DNA from 3 places in the Marinobacter shengliensis genome. Region 1 is predicted to be linked to each of the others. Evidence: predicted binding sites of a transcription regulator. Region 1 holds the regulator's gene; each other region holds the start of a gene.

Region 1 (4,889 bases):
GATGCTGGCCAGCCCGGCAACCGCGTTTGATCTGGATTCCGACACCCCCATCAAGGTCAGCGCTGATTCCGCCCGCCTGGACGATACCGAAGGGACCGCCATCTACACCGGTGACGTTGAACTGGTCCAGGGGGCCACCCAGCTGAACGCAGAGCGGGTGGTGCTGTACCGAAGCCCCGAAGGTCTCAGCCGGATTGAGGCGAGCGGCGAACCCGCCCGATATCGCCAGCCGGCACGGGAAGGTGAAGCCATGACAGACGCCCGGGCACGGACCATCACCTGGTCAGCGGCGGAAAACCGGCTGACGTTCGAGCGCCAGGCAGTGATTGAACAAGGCAACAATGTGTTCCGGGGCGACGTCATCCAATACGACACCGTGCGCAGGGTGGTCACGGCAGAAGGCGGCACGCCTTCGGAAGAAAGCTCTGGCCGGGTGGAAATGGTGATTCAGCCTCGCGGCTCCAGCAACCCCACAGACGAATAGGTTACTGATGGCAGTTCTCAGGGCCAGCAACCTGGCAAAAAGCTACAAACAGAAAAAAGTGGTTCTGGATGTGTCTCTGGAAATCCGGTCCGGAGAAATCGTAGGCCTGCTCGGCCCCAACGGTGCAGGGAAAACTACCTGTTTTTACATGATTGTCGGGCTTGTACCCTCCGACCGCGGCCGAATCACCATTGACAGCCAGGACATCACGCCCCTGCCCATGCATGGCCGGGCACGCAAAGGCATCGGCTACCTGCCCCAGGAAGCCTCGGTATTCCGCAAACTAACCGTGCGCGACAACATCATGGCCATTCTGGAAACCCGAAAAGGCATGAAACGGCCGGAGCGGGAAGCCAAACTTGAGGAACTGCTCGAGGAATTTCACATCACCCATATCCGGGACAGCCTGGGTATGGCGCTGTCCGGTGGTGAACGGCGGCGCGTCGAAATCGCCAGAGCGCTGGCCATGGAACCTGCGTTTATTCTGCTGGATGAGCCCTTCGCCGGGGTAGACCCGATTTCAGTCAGTGACATCAAGCACATCATTCGGCATTTGCGGGACAAGGGCATTGGCGTGCTGATCACCGATCACAACGTGCGGGAAACCCTCGATATTTGTGAAAACGCCTACATTGTCTCCGGCGGCCATATCATCGCCTCCGGCAATGCGGAAGCCATCCTGGCCAACCAACAGGTCAAGGAAGTCTACCTGGGTGATGAGTTCCACCTGTGAGCGGAAGAAAACCCCTCGACGACCGAGGTCTGATTGTTTTGATGATCTGTAGCAAGTAAACTCGGCAAAGAACTTGCTTATACTGATACCAGTGAGCGGCAAGTAACCAGCGTATAACAATTTTTTTGCCTGACAGCAGGCAACGTCACTACCGGGACACCCTTGATTTATGGATCTTGAGCCATGGTTATGAAAGCCTCATTACAGCTTAAGATGGGCCAGAGTCTGACCATGACGCCCCAGCTGCAACAGGCCATTCGCCTGCTTCAGCTTTCCACCCTCGACCTCCAGCAGGAAATCCAGCAGGCACTGGAATCCAACCCCATGCTGGAAACCTCCGAGGATGACGATCAGTCTGACACCCCCGATACGGATGACGATACCCGGGACGAACATAAAGACCGGGATTCCGACCACGATGAACCAGCCACTGAGGCTGCCTCTGACTGGGATGAAAACGAAAATGGCCCGGACTGGGCTTCCGAAAACGACATCCCGGATAACATCCCCGACGACCTGCCCGTAGACACCGCCTGGGACGATATCTACCAGTCTGCACCGGCGCCAGCCAGCAAAGGGGATGACGAGAACGAGTCGGATTTCGAAACCCGCAATTCACCGGCCGAGACCCTCCAGGACCACCTGGAATGGCAGCTCAACCTGACCCCCATGAGCGAGCGTGACCAGGCAATCGCCCACGCCCTGATGGACGCTGTGGATGAGCGCGGTTACCTGACCTCACCGATTGAGGAAATCCATTCCGGCCTGCAGGACGAAACTGAAGAAGACCCCCTTGAACTGGACGAGGTAGAGGCGGTCCTGCACCGGCTACAACACTTCGACCCGCCGGGCGTGTTCGCCCGGGACCTGCAGGAATGCCTGCTGATTCAGCTCAACCAGTTGCCGCCAGATACCCCCTGGCTTCGACAGGCCCGCCTGGTGGTTACCCAGTTCCTGCATTTGCTGGGCAACCGGGATTACGCGCAACTGCTGCGCCGCAGCAGACTCAAAGAAGATCAGTTGCGCGAGGTTCTGGCCCTGATTACCAGCCTCAACCCTCGCCCGGGTGATGTGGTAGACCGAGCGGAGCCGGATTACGTGATACCGGACGTCATCGTCCGAAAACACGAGGGCCGGTGGCGTGTTGAGCTCAATCCGGAGATCGCCCCGAGAATTCGGGTCAACGCCAGCTACGCATCACTGATCCGTCGCGCCGATAGCAGTGCTGATAACACCTACCTGCGGGATCAACTGCAGGAGGCCAAGTGGTTCATTAAAAGCCTGCAAAGCCGCAATGAAACGCTGCTGAAAGTCGCCACCCGGATTGTTGAGCACCAACAGGGTTTCCTGGACCAGGGGGAGGAAGCGATGAAACCGCTGATCCTCTCGGACATCGCACAGGCCGTGGAAATGCACGAATCCACCATTTCACGGGTCACCACTCAAAAGTATATGCACACACCCCGCGGCATTTTCGAGCTGAAGTACTTTTTCTCCAGCCACGTCAGTACCGCTGAGGGCGGAGAATGTTCCTCCACCGCTATTCGTGCGATGATCAAGAAACTGATTTCAGAAGAAACTCCAAAAAAGCCGTTGAGCGATAGCAAGATTGCAGCCATGCTTGGAGATCAGGGCATCAATGTGGCCCGGCGCACCGTTGCCAAATACCGGGAGGCCATGCACATCCCTCCTTCAAACGAGCGCAAGAGACTGGTTTAACATTTTTCCGGTGCATGAGGCACCGGACACGTAGCCCGGTGGCAACATCGGCATGATGACAACAGGAGACGCCTATGCAACTCAACATTTCAGGCCATCACGTAGAACTGACCCCTGCACTGAAGGATTACGTCAACACCAAGTTCGAGAAGCTGGAGCGTCACTTTGACCACATCAGTAACTGTCAGGTGACGCTGGAAGTTGAGAAGGTACGTCAGATGGCTGAAGCCACCCTGCATGTCATCGGTGGCGAGATCCACGCAAAGGCTGAGAGTGAGGATATGTACGCCGCGATTGATTCGCTGGTGGACAAGCTGGACCGCCAGATCCTCAAGCACAAAGAAAAGAACGTAGACCGGATGCACGGCAACGGCTGAGCGCGCTCATCGCGCCACCGTACCGGGTGTTTCAATGATACGAGCTGCGGCGGGGCATACCGGCCGCAGCCTTTTTTTTACGGAATCACAGTCGATCCATGAGCGATACATCCCTGACCATCGACAACATTCTGGCTCCCGAACTGACGCTGTGCCGAGTGCCAGCCTCCAGTAAAAAGCGGGTTCTGGAAACCATCGCAGAGCATATTCATCATCAGGATGAAATCCTCAGCGACACCGAGATTTTCAGCAATCTGGTTTCTCGCGAGCGGCTTGGCAGCACCGGTATCGGCCAGGGTATTGCCATACCCCATTGCCGCCTGGAAGGGCTGGACCGTGTGATCGGCGTGCTGATGACGCTGGAAGAGAGCATCGACTTCGATGCTATCGACAATCAGCCGGTCGACCTGGTGTTTGCCTTGATCGTGCCCAAAGAAGCCACCAGTGAACATCTGGAGCTGCTAAGCCAGTTGGCCGAGAAATTCAACGACAACGGGTTCTGTGAACAGCTTCGCCAGTGCCAGGATGCAGCATCCCTTTACCAGCGCATGACCGCGGCATCCTGATAAGCAGTAGCACCAACAGAAGCAGGCAGGAGCGTCCATCATGAAACTGATCATCGTCAGTGGCCGATCCGGGTCCGGTAAGAGTACCGCGTTGCATGTGCTCGAAGATCTGGGTTTTTATTGCATCGATAACCTTCCCATCGGACTGCTGTTCCCGCTGACCCGGGAAGCGGCGCAACAGGAAGCGCCGGGGCGGCTCCGGAAAATGGCCGTCAGCATCGACGCCCGCAACCTGTCTGCCGAACTGGCCAACTTCGAACAGATCTATCGCCAGCTTCGCGATGCGGGAGTCGTTGTCGAGATTATCTTTCTGGATGCCGATGAGCAGTCCCTTCTGCAACGGTTCCACGCCACACGCCGAAAGCACCCGCTGAGCGATGACCGTACTTCCCTCCGAGAAGCCATCACCAACGAAAAGGCACTGTTGGAACCGCTGTCAAAACTGGCAGACCTTTACATCAACACCACCGGCATGTCGATGTATGAACTGCGCGACATGGTCAAACAGCGAGTGGTCGGTCGTAAGGATCAGGAGCTTGCACTACTGTTCCAGTCATTCGGTTTCAAGCATGGCGTACCGGTCGATTCCGATTACGTCTTCGATGTGCGCTGCCTGCCCAACCCATACTGGGACACCAGCCTGCGCAAATACGTCGGTACCGATCAGCCGGTTATCGAGTTTCTCGAGCGGGAACCTCTCACCAGGCAAATGGTGGACGACCTGATCCGCTTCCTGGATACCTGGCTACCCTCGTTCGCCGACAGCAACCGCAGCTACATGACCATTTCTATTGGCTGTACCGGTGGCCAGCATCGTTCCGTCTATGTCTGCGAGCAATTGGGCCAGCACTTCCGCACCCGATACAACAACGTGCAGGTTCGTCATACTGAACTCCCCCACCTCCAGGCCCGAGGGGAGATCTGATCCAACATGATCTGCCGCCCCGTCACCATCATCAATAAACTGGGCTTGCATGCCCGCGCCACCGCCAAGCTGGTGGCCACCGCCT
Region 2 (4,889 bases), 1.6 Mb from region 1:
GTCTCGTTCTGTCAGAACCAGCGGTGGCCGGTTGAACTTCTGGCAGGCCCGGTTCAGGAATTCCTGGGCCAGCATGGGAATATCTTCAAGCCGCCTGCGCAGGGGAATGGATTCGATAGGGAAGACATTGAGGCGAAAATACAGATCTTCCCGGAAGGTCTTCTCCTGTACCTCTGTTTTTAGATCCCGGTTGGTGGCGGCAATCACTCTTACATCGACGGCGCGAGTCTTGTTCTCACCCACGCGTTCGAACTGCTGATCCTGAAGCACCCGCAACAGCTTGCCCTGCAATTCCAAAGGGATTTCACCCACTTCATCCAGAAACAGGGTGCCGCCGTCGGCCAGTTCGAATCGGCCGATTCTGTCGTTCACGGCGCCGGTGAAGGCGCCTTTGATGTGGCCGAAGAACTCGCTCTCAAACAGGTCTTTTGGAATGGCCGCGCAGTTTACCCGGATCAGCGGGCGGTCTCGGCGGGTGCTGGCCTGGTGGATGGCGCGGGCAATCAACTCCTTGCCGGTGCCGGATTCGCCGGTGATCAGAACGTTGGCATCTGTCGGGGCCACCATGCCGATGCGCCGCACGATGGCTTTGATGGCGTCGCTCTGGCCGAGGATTTCGTGGAAGTGGAACTCCGCGCTGAGTTCTTCCTGCAGGTAGGCGTTTTCCATTTCCAGCCGGCGTTTCAGGCTTTCGACTTCTTCCAGTGCTGATTGCAGTTCCTTCTGGGCTTGCAGTCTGGAGGAGATATCCCGGAAAACCACGACCGCACCCACCGGGTGGCCGTTGTCCATGATCGGGGTGCTGGTGTATTCCACCGGGAACCCGGTGCCGTCTTTGCGCCAGAACCAGTCGTCGCCAACGCGCTTGATGCTGCCATCCCGGAAAGCGCCGTAGATGGGGCATTCTTTCAGTGGGAACAGGCTGCCGTCTTCGTGGGAGTGGTGCACCACGCGGTGTATTACCCGCCCCATGAGTTCATCCATTCGCCAGCCCAGCATGCGCTCGGCGGCAGGGTTGGCGAAGGTGGTGCGGCCTTCGGCGTCTACCCCGTAAATGCCTTCGCCCACGGCGTGGAGAATCAGCTGGTTCTCCCGCTCCATATCCTTGAACAGTTCTTCCACTCGCCGCCACTCCAGCAAACCGCCCCGGTGGTAGTGATTGGCTTCGTGGCGTTCGCGTAGGGTTCTCAGTTGGCGTCGGTCACGCAGCAGCAGTAACAGGGTTTGCGATTCGGCTTCTCCCACGCAGGAAGAAGAAATTTCCAGTTCAACCGTGTGGCCGTCCCGGTGTTTCAGGTGGAAATCGCGGCTCCAGCTGTGGCTGCGGAACAGGGTTTCTTCGGTGAAATTGATCAGCTGGGGCCGCTGGTCAGCAAACAGCTGGGTACATGCCATGCCGGCAATGGATTGCCTGTCGGTGCCCGCCATTCGTGCCATGGCGCTGTTGGCAGCGAGGATCAGGTCCTGGCCCGCGTCCACCAGAAGGGCAGCCTCTGGCAGGTGGTTGATCCATTGGTGTGTTTCGATGCGTTCGGGCTGGTTCATGCCGGGCTTCCGCTTGAGTGACGGTAAAACCCAAACAAAGCCTGTGCCAACTACGAAAAATCGAAGCGATCGCTACGAGAAATCGTGGTTTACGAAATATCGTAGTTCGCCGGGTTAGCATTCGTTTGTATTAAACCCCATAAAAACAATGAGGTAGAGGTTTTCATAAAGTTGGCACGAACCCCGCAATAGTCATCTCAGAACGTGCTGTTTGCCAAGGCCAAATTCTGGCCGGGCAGAACCAGAGTCTTAGTTGCACCGCAAGAGTGCAAAAAAACTATCTGAGAGTAGGGAGAGTGCACCATGACAACCAAAAGCCTTGGAAACCCGTTTGACGGCGACCAGTCACTGATCCACGCGAAAACCTGTGGTTGCCCGGAATGTAAGCCTGGTGACAGCCTGCCGTCTGTATCGCTGAACCTTCGCCAGACAGGGGGCGAGCAAGCCACAGGCTCTGCGGCCGGGATGGATTCCGAAGCCATGATGGACCGTGCCATCGAAAGCGCTGTGGTGCGCTCCGTGTTCGGCCATAACGATCACAGCCGCCGCAGCTTTATGAAGATGATGGGGGCAGGGACCGCAGCCGCTTTGCTGGGCTCCGTGTTCCCCATGGACAAAGCCAAGGCGGCGGTGAAGGAGTCGCTCGGCAAGCTGGAGAAAACCAAGCTGAACGTTGGCTTTGTGCCGATCACCTGTGCCACGCCCATCATTATGGCCGCTCCGATGGGGTTTTATGAGCGCTATGGCCTGGACGTCACCGTCACCAAAACCGCCGGTTGGGCCGTGGCTCGGGACAAGTCACTGGCGGGTGAATACGACGCCTCACACATGCTCACTCCCATGCCCCTGGCCATGACTATGGGCGCCGGTTCCACGCCGGAGCCATTCATCATGCCAGCGGTGGAGAATATCAACGGCCAGGCCATCGTGCTGCACGTGGACCACATGGACAAGCGTGACCCTAAGCAATGGAAGGGCTTCAAGTTTGGTGTGCCGTTTGAATACTCCATGCACAACTTCCTGTTGCGCTATTACCTGGCTGAAAACGGCATTGATCCGGATAAAGACGTTCAGATCCGGGTGGTTCCGCCACCTGAGATGGTCGCCAACCTGCGCGCCGGCAACCTGGATGGCTACCTGTCACCAGACCCGTTCAACCAGCGAGCGGTTTGGGAGAAGGTTGGCTTCATTCACATGCTCACCAAGGATATCTGGGAAGGGCACCCATGCTGCGCCTTCGCCTGCAGCCAGAAGTTTGCCAGCCAGAATCCGAATACCTACGGCGCTCTGCTGCGCGCCATCATCGACGCCACCCAGTACTCCAATGAGCCTGAAAATCGCAAAGAGATCGCCGAGGCCATTGCCCCGCGGAACTACCTGAACCAGCCGGTACCGGTGATCCAGCAAGTGCTGACAGGCCGCTACGCCGATGGCCTGGGCGAGGTGCAGAACGTGCCCGACCGCATCGATTTCGACCCGTTCCCGTGGCATTCCATGGGCGTGTGGATTCTGACCCAGATGAAACGCTGGGGCTACATTGAGGGCGATGTGGATTACAAGGGCATTGCTGAGCAGGTCTACCTGGCGGGTGAAACCGGCAAGCTGATGCGCGAGATGGGGTACAGCGCACCCACCGAAACCTACAAAACCCACACCATCATGGGCAAAACCTTTGATCCGGAAACACCGGAAGAGTATGCCCGTAGCTTCGCCATCGGGAGGATTTGATCATGGCCTCGTTGAATGTGAGGGCAGCACTGCTGTCGGTGTCTTTCCTGATCCTGGCACTTGGCATGTGGGAAATGGCCACCCAGCCGCCCGCGGCGACGGAGGCTACGTCAGAGTATGAATTGCTGATGGGCGTCTCGGGGTCAGAATCTCGTGTGCCGCCGCCATCAGCAGTCATCAAAGTGGCCTGGGCGGAGCTGTCTAACCCGTTCTATGACGCGGGTGCCAATGACAAAGGCATCGGCATTCAGCTGGCCTACTCGGTTTACCGGGTGCTGACGGGGTATCTGGCGGCCATGGCGATTGCCCTGCCATTGGGCTTCCTGATCGGCATGTCACCGCTGATGTACAAGGCGCTCAACCCTTACATCCAGGTGCTGCGACCGATCTCACCCCTGGCCTGGATGCCGCTGGCCCTGTTCATCATCCAGGATTCGGATGCGTCGGCCATCTTCGTGATCTTCATCTGCTCTATCTGGCCCATGCTGCTGAACACCGCCTTCGGCGTGGCCAACGTGCGGTCGGACTGGGTCAACGTGGCCCGCACCCACGAGCTCAATCCGTTCAAGACCGCGATTACGGTGATTCTGCCGGCGGCAGCACCAACCATCCTCACCGGCATGCGCATCTCCATCGGTATCGCCTGGCTGGTGATTGTGGCGGCGGAAATGCTCGTGGGCGGAACCGGCATTGGCTACTACGTGTGGAACGAGTGGAACAACCTGGACCTCGCCAGTGTGATCTTCTCCATCCTGATGATCGGGGTGGTGGGCATGCTGCTGGACCTGGCCCTGGGCAAGGCTCAGAAGCTGGTTGAATACAAAGAATGATCGGGCAGGGCGCCGGTTGTCTGGCGCCCGCCAGAACCCTCCGACTGGAGAATTGATATGAGTAAGTCATTCCTGGAAGTAGATGGATTGTCGAAGGTATACCCGGACGGCCAGGGCGGTGAGTTGACAGTCTTCGAAGACATCCGCTTCGCCCTGCAGAAAGGCGAGTTTGTGTGCATCATCGGCCATTCCGGCTGTGGCAAATCCACCATCCTGAACGTGTTGGCCGGCCTGGACGAGGCCAGTACCGGCAACGTGGTTATGAACGGAAAAGAGGTGAAAGGCCCGGGCCTGGAGCGCGGCGTGGTGTTTCAGAACTACAGCCTGTTGCCCTGGAAAACCGCGCTGAACAACATCATCTTTGGGGTAAAGGCTCGCTGGCCCAGCTGGTCCAAAGAGAAGGTGCGAGAGCACAGCGAGCGATACCTGAAAATGGTCGGTCTGGACCACGCCATGGACCGCAAGCCCTCCCAGCTGTCTGGCGGTATGCGCCAGCGGGTGAGCATCGCCCGCGCCTTCGCCACCCAGCCAGAGCTGCTGTTGCTGGATGAACCCTTTGGGGCTCTGGATGCCCTCACCCGCGGGGTGATTCAGGACGAGCTGGTAAAAATCTGGGAAGAAACCCGCCAGACCGTGTTCATGATCACCCACGATGTGGACGAGGCCATTCTGCTGTCGGACCGCATCTTCCTGATGTCCAACGGCCCCAATGCCCGCATTGCCGAAAGCGTGAAGGTAAACCTGCCACACCCGCGCTCCCGGGCCACCATTTTCCAGAACCCTGCC
Region 3 (4,889 bases), 600 kb from region 1:
CAACGGCATGGATTATTTCTTCCTGTAGATAATGCCGGGATGGCATTGAACCATTTCGTACAGATCAGGCAGGCCGTTCAGGGATTCAGAGGCGCCCAGAATCAGGTAGCCACCCGGATTCAGCGCCCCGTGCATGCGGGTAAGAATGTCCTTTTTGAGGTCTGCGGAAAAATAGATCAGCACGTTCCGGCACATGATGATATCGAATTTGCCGAGCATATACCGCTCAAGCAAGTTGAGTTCTTTGAACTCCACCATGGCCTTGATCTGCGGTTTGATCTGCCACCCGCCGTTAGGTGATGGCGTAAAAAACTGCTTCTGCCGCTCCGGGGAAAGCCCGCGACCTATCGCAATCATCTCATATTCACCCCGCCGGGCCACTTCCAGCACGCTTTTGGAAATATCGGTCGCGGTGATCTTTACGTCACGCAGCTTGCCGGGGCGAATGCGCCGGAATTCGTCCACCACCATGCCTACCGAGTAGGGCTCCTGCCCGGTTGAGCAGGCGGCAGACCAGACACGAAGCGGTTGGAGCGAATTGCGCTCGGCGAACTCCGGCAACAGCTTGTCCTGAAGAATACGGAATGGGTGGTTGTCCCGAAACCAGAGGGTCTCGTTGGTGGTCATGGCATCGATAACCAGCTCACGCAGGCCGCTGCGCCCCACCCGCTTCAAGCGATCGAGAAGCTCACCCAGTGAATTCAGGTTGTTCTCCTCAAGAATCCTGCGTAGACGGCTCTTCACCAGGTACTGCTTGTTGTCACCCAACAGAATGCCACAAGCGTCCTGCAGGAATGTCTTGAAGGCTTCGTATTCCTGAGGCGTAATTTCCGCTTTCATTGGATCTCTATCGTGGGTAAGTCCATGAGCCGAGGCATCAATTCTGGTCAATAATTTCCATCACGCGCTCGGCAAGCTCATCCGGGCTGAATTTCGCCATAAAATCATCGGCACCGACCTTCTGAACCATCGCCCGGTTAAAGACGCCACTCAGGGATGTATGGAGCATCACATACATGCCGCTGAGCGCCGGATTCTCTTTGATTCTGGTAACGAGGGTGTAACCGTCCATCTCCGGCATTTCCACATCGGAAATGATCAACGATAAGTGGTCTCGGGCAGTGGAACCATCCCCCGTAATCTCCTTGAGGTAGTTCAACGCCTGTTTACCGTCATTCTTGGTGACCACTTCCATTCCGATCGCGGTCAGGCAGCGCTCGATCTGGCGCCTCGCCACAGACGAATCATCAACAACCAGTACCGGCAAATGCCCGGGCACACGCTCGGCGCTGCGAGTTTTCAGCTCTTCGGTGACATCTTCCCTGAGCGGAGAAACTTCTGCAAGAATCTTTTCTACATCTATGATTTCTACAAGTTTGTCATCAATTTTGGTGACCGCCGTCAAGTACACATCCTTGCCAGCCCCCTTGGGTGGCGGGAGGATATCTTCCCAGTTCATATTCATGATCCGGTCGACACCAGTCACCAGAAAGCCCTGAGTTTTACGGTTGTACTCGGTAATGATGACAAAGCTTGTTGCCAGCTCTTCCTGTGGAATGCCTGCCATGCCAATGGCCATGCTCAGGTCGATGATGGGGATGGTCTCGCCACGGATATGGGACACGCCCCGAACCACCTGGCGGCTGTTAGGAATCGATGACAATTTCGGGCATTGAAGGACCTCCTTCACCTTAAAAACGTTGATCCCGTATAGCTGCCGCCCCCGCAAACGGAACAACAACAGCTCAAGCCGGTTCTGACCAACCAACTGCGTACGCTGGTTAACGCTGTCCAACACCCCTGCCATAACTTTCTACTCCCGGCATGCCAACGATCGGCACAGAATTTGCTCAGTTATTATTAAACAACTTGCTTACGCGAACCCGGACCAAAACATTGACGCCGGGTGTCCAATCAGGGTTAACGGCCCCAGCGCCATTTTCCTTAACGGAACTCGCGTAAATATGCCTAACTGACAGCATAGGACAAAGCAGTGCAGATGCGAACCATCTTTTTAGCGACCTTTTGCCTATCGACCCTGGGCCTGAACGCCGCGGCTGCGGCCACCACTGCAAGCGAGATACGCGATGCCGCCGGTCAATTTATCGAAACCTGGGCCGACGAGCAGCGCCAGCAACAGTACGAGGTGAACTTCACCGTCGGCAGCATCGACAGCCGGCTTAGCCTAGCTGCTTGCGAACAGGCACTCGAAACCGCGTTTACCAACGATCCCCTAAGGACCACATCGCCATCGGTGATGGTGTCCTGTGCCGGGGAGCGGCCATGGCGGATGTTCGTCACAGCCAGTGTCGAAGTACACGGCCCTGCCCTTGTGGCGGCTCGGCCTCTGGCCCGCGGTGAGCGCATCAGCGGTGAACTTTTGCAGGAAAAACAGGTGCAGATCAACGCCAGCCGCCGGGGCATTCTCACAGATATTGAACAGGTATCCGGCATGCTGGTGAGGCGACCAGTTAATGCAGGGTCGGTGCTGACGCCAGATCTGCTCGAAGCTCCCAATGCCGTTGAGCGGGGCGATCATGTTATCATCACCGCCAAATCCGCGGTGTTCTCGGTCAGTTCCCGAGGCAAGGCGCTGGCCAGTGCCAGTGTCGGCGAGCAAGTGATGGTTGAGAATCTGCAATCAGCACGCACGGTTCGGGCAACGGTCACGGCTCCTGGCCGGGTGGAAATTGCCATGTAACGGAAAATCCGTGCCCAGCGGCAAATTTTTTCCGTTTTTTTCTAAAGGTCGGCTAAACGCTGCCGTTAAGCAGATATAAACTCGATTCCGCCGCCTCTGAAGGTGGCCACAGGCAAGCAGGTATCCTTATGTCAGTTGACTTAAATGGAATTGGCCCCGGCCAGGTCAACACCACCAGAACCACGGCCGACAAAGCAACAGGCAGCCAGAGTACGCCCTCCACGGCTGGAGAGCAGGCAAAGGCTCAAAGCACGGCTGCCCGCGGCGACAACGTCAGTCTCAGCAATCAGGCCAAAAACCTGAAGCAGCTGGAACAGAAACTGGGCGATTACCCGGAAATGGACGACGACCGCATTGCGCAGATTCGCGCAGCACTGGAAGATGGCACCTACAAAATTGATGCAGAGAAACTGGCCCAGAAAATGCTTGAGATGGATAAAAGCATTTTCGGGTGAGTAAAACATGGCTGCAATCATTGAATTGAAGACCCTTCTCTCAGAAGACATCCGCCAGCTTGAAACCCTGGCGGATCTTCTCAACCAGGAAAAACAACTCCTGGCGTCCTCCGACATCGCTCCGCTCCAGGAAATCACCACTCAGAAAAACAACATCCTGACGGATATCCGTGAGCGTGCGAAACAAAAGATCCGCCTGCTGGTGAACATGGGGTACCGACCGGATGCCGGCGAGCCCTCGAGGTTTATCCGTGCCGGTGGTATGGAAGACCTTTACCAACTCTGGAAAACCGCCGATGGGCGCCTTCGTGCCTGCCAGGAACTGAACCAGAACAACGGTCGTGTTGTCGGACACCTTCAAAAACGCCTGACGAGGCTCACGGACATCTTCCGTGGCGCCTCTGCCCAACAGAAGCTTTATGGCGCCAAGGGCGAACAAACCAGTGTATCCAGCGGCAACATTCTGGCCAGCGCCTGACCGACCCGGCAAACAAAAACGCCCGGATGAGCTATCCGGGCGTTTTTCGTTAGATTCACCTTACCCGTTCATTAACGGGTGTAGATCGTCATCTGGGAATCCGGATGAAACCGTATGTTGTGAATGCTGACGTTCCCCATGGATGGACTCTGATTGCCACTCACGCGGATATTGTCCATCCGGATCTCCTCAATCCGTTCGGGAAACGCCAGCCTCAAGGCGCCATCCTCTCGAATGGAATAGCGGGGCTCACCCTCCCTGTAGTGAACACCAGAGATGGTCAGGTCGGAATCGAGGAAACTGAGCACTGGCACAAAAATGTTGGCGGCCAGCTTGATTCCCTCTACTGAATCGAGTCCGGCGAGTTCCGGGTCATCAACCGCGCCGCCAGCATTTCCCGGCATTGCGGCAACCGTTTCAATACGCTCCAGCAAACCCACACTGCTTTGAGCCGTTACGCCGGCCATATCGCTGTCAGACAGAGGCGCAAAGCCCCCCTTTTCATATAACTGACCGGCCTGCGCAGGCATGGATGCCGCGCTGGTATTGCCGGCCGCCAGCGACACCAACGGCTGAAACGGCAACGTCACCATGGTAACCAGCGCTGCCGCATTACGATAACGGGCCTGGTGTTTGAGAACGCGATGCAGTTCCTTGTCAGTCACCCAGCCAGCGGCGATCAACACTTCGCCCAGGCGCTGCCCGGTTTCCCGCTGCAACAACAACGCCTCGTCCAGCTGACCTTCCGACAAATAGCCACGATTGATCAACAACCGGCCAAGCCGGGACTTTTCTTCAAACCCCTTACGGATTCTCACTAGGCTCCTCCCGCATTCAGAGTGATCACCGTACAACCAGGCCCGGTATTGATAATGATTAAAGCGTAGCCCAATCCCCTGGCCTACGCTGTGCTGATTTGCACTTATTCAGGTAAGGATCTGTTAAGATCTTCGCTAATTTTGTTCTATCCGGATTGTCTCAGGATTCCTGATAACAACTGAAACTGTGAGAGCCTCTGAAATGACAAATACCGTAAAACCCGTATTAACTGTGATGTCCGTCCTGTTTGCCGCCATCGCTGCCCTGATGCTGGCCACTCCTATTCAGGCCGAAGAACTGCCGAAGGTTCGCTTTGTTACCTCTGAAGGGGCCTTTGAGCTTGAGTTGCGCCCTGACGTAGCCCCCAAAACCGTGGAGAATTTCCTCTCCTATGTCGAAGACGGATTCTACGACGGTACGATCTTTCACCGGGTGA

What was found. Region 1 encodes sigma-54, which starts transcription at its own class of promoters, with help from an activator protein. Its sites were predicted from a motif close to ANTGGCATNNANNTTGCTNT; they were not measured.
Region 2: the regulator sigma-54 is predicted to act here: its motif matches at 1,577-1,596, upstream of QUE75_RS06345 (sigma 54-interacting transcriptional regulator).
Region 3: the regulator sigma-54 is predicted to act here: its motif matches at 1,834-1,853, upstream of flgA (flagellar basal body P-ring formation chaperone FlgA).

The regions. Positions count from the first base shown of each region.
Region 1 is NZ_AP028062.1:2,971,715-2,976,603, forward strand. Features, by position in the region: gene lptA (lipopolysaccharide transport periplasmic protein LptA) at 1-484, shown strand, start outside; gene lptB (LPS export ABC transporter ATP-binding protein) at 492-1,217, shown strand; gene QUE75_RS13600 (RNA polymerase factor sigma-54) at 1,401-2,936, shown strand; gene hpf (ribosome hibernation promoting factor) at 3,011-3,313, shown strand; gene ptsN (PTS IIA-like nitrogen regulatory protein PtsN) at 3,412-3,879, shown strand; gene rapZ (RNase adapter RapZ) at 3,920-4,804, shown strand; gene QUE75_RS13620 (HPr family phosphocarrier protein) at 4,811-4,889, shown strand, end outside.
Region 2 is NZ_AP028062.1:1,368,931-1,373,819, forward strand. Features, by position in the region: gene QUE75_RS06345 (sigma 54-interacting transcriptional regulator) at 1-1,545, opposite strand, end outside; gene QUE75_RS06350 (ABC transporter substrate-binding protein) at 1,849-3,273, shown strand; gene ntrB (nitrate ABC transporter permease) at 3,276-4,103, shown strand; gene QUE75_RS06360 (ABC transporter ATP-binding protein) at 4,161-4,889, shown strand, end outside.
Region 3 is NZ_AP028062.1:2,369,292-2,374,180, forward strand. Features, by position in the region: gene QUE75_RS10880 (MFS transporter) at 1-9, opposite strand, end outside; gene QUE75_RS10885 (CheR family methyltransferase) at 13-840, opposite strand; gene QUE75_RS10890 (chemotaxis protein CheV) at 878-1,807, opposite strand; gene flgA (flagellar basal body P-ring formation chaperone FlgA) at 2,000-2,701, shown strand; gene flgM (flagellar biosynthesis anti-sigma factor FlgM) at 2,830-3,156, shown strand; gene QUE75_RS10905 (flagella synthesis protein FlgN) at 3,164-3,634, shown strand; gene QUE75_RS10910 (hypothetical protein) at 3,706-4,452, opposite strand; gene QUE75_RS10915 (peptidylprolyl isomerase) at 4,655-4,889, shown strand, end outside.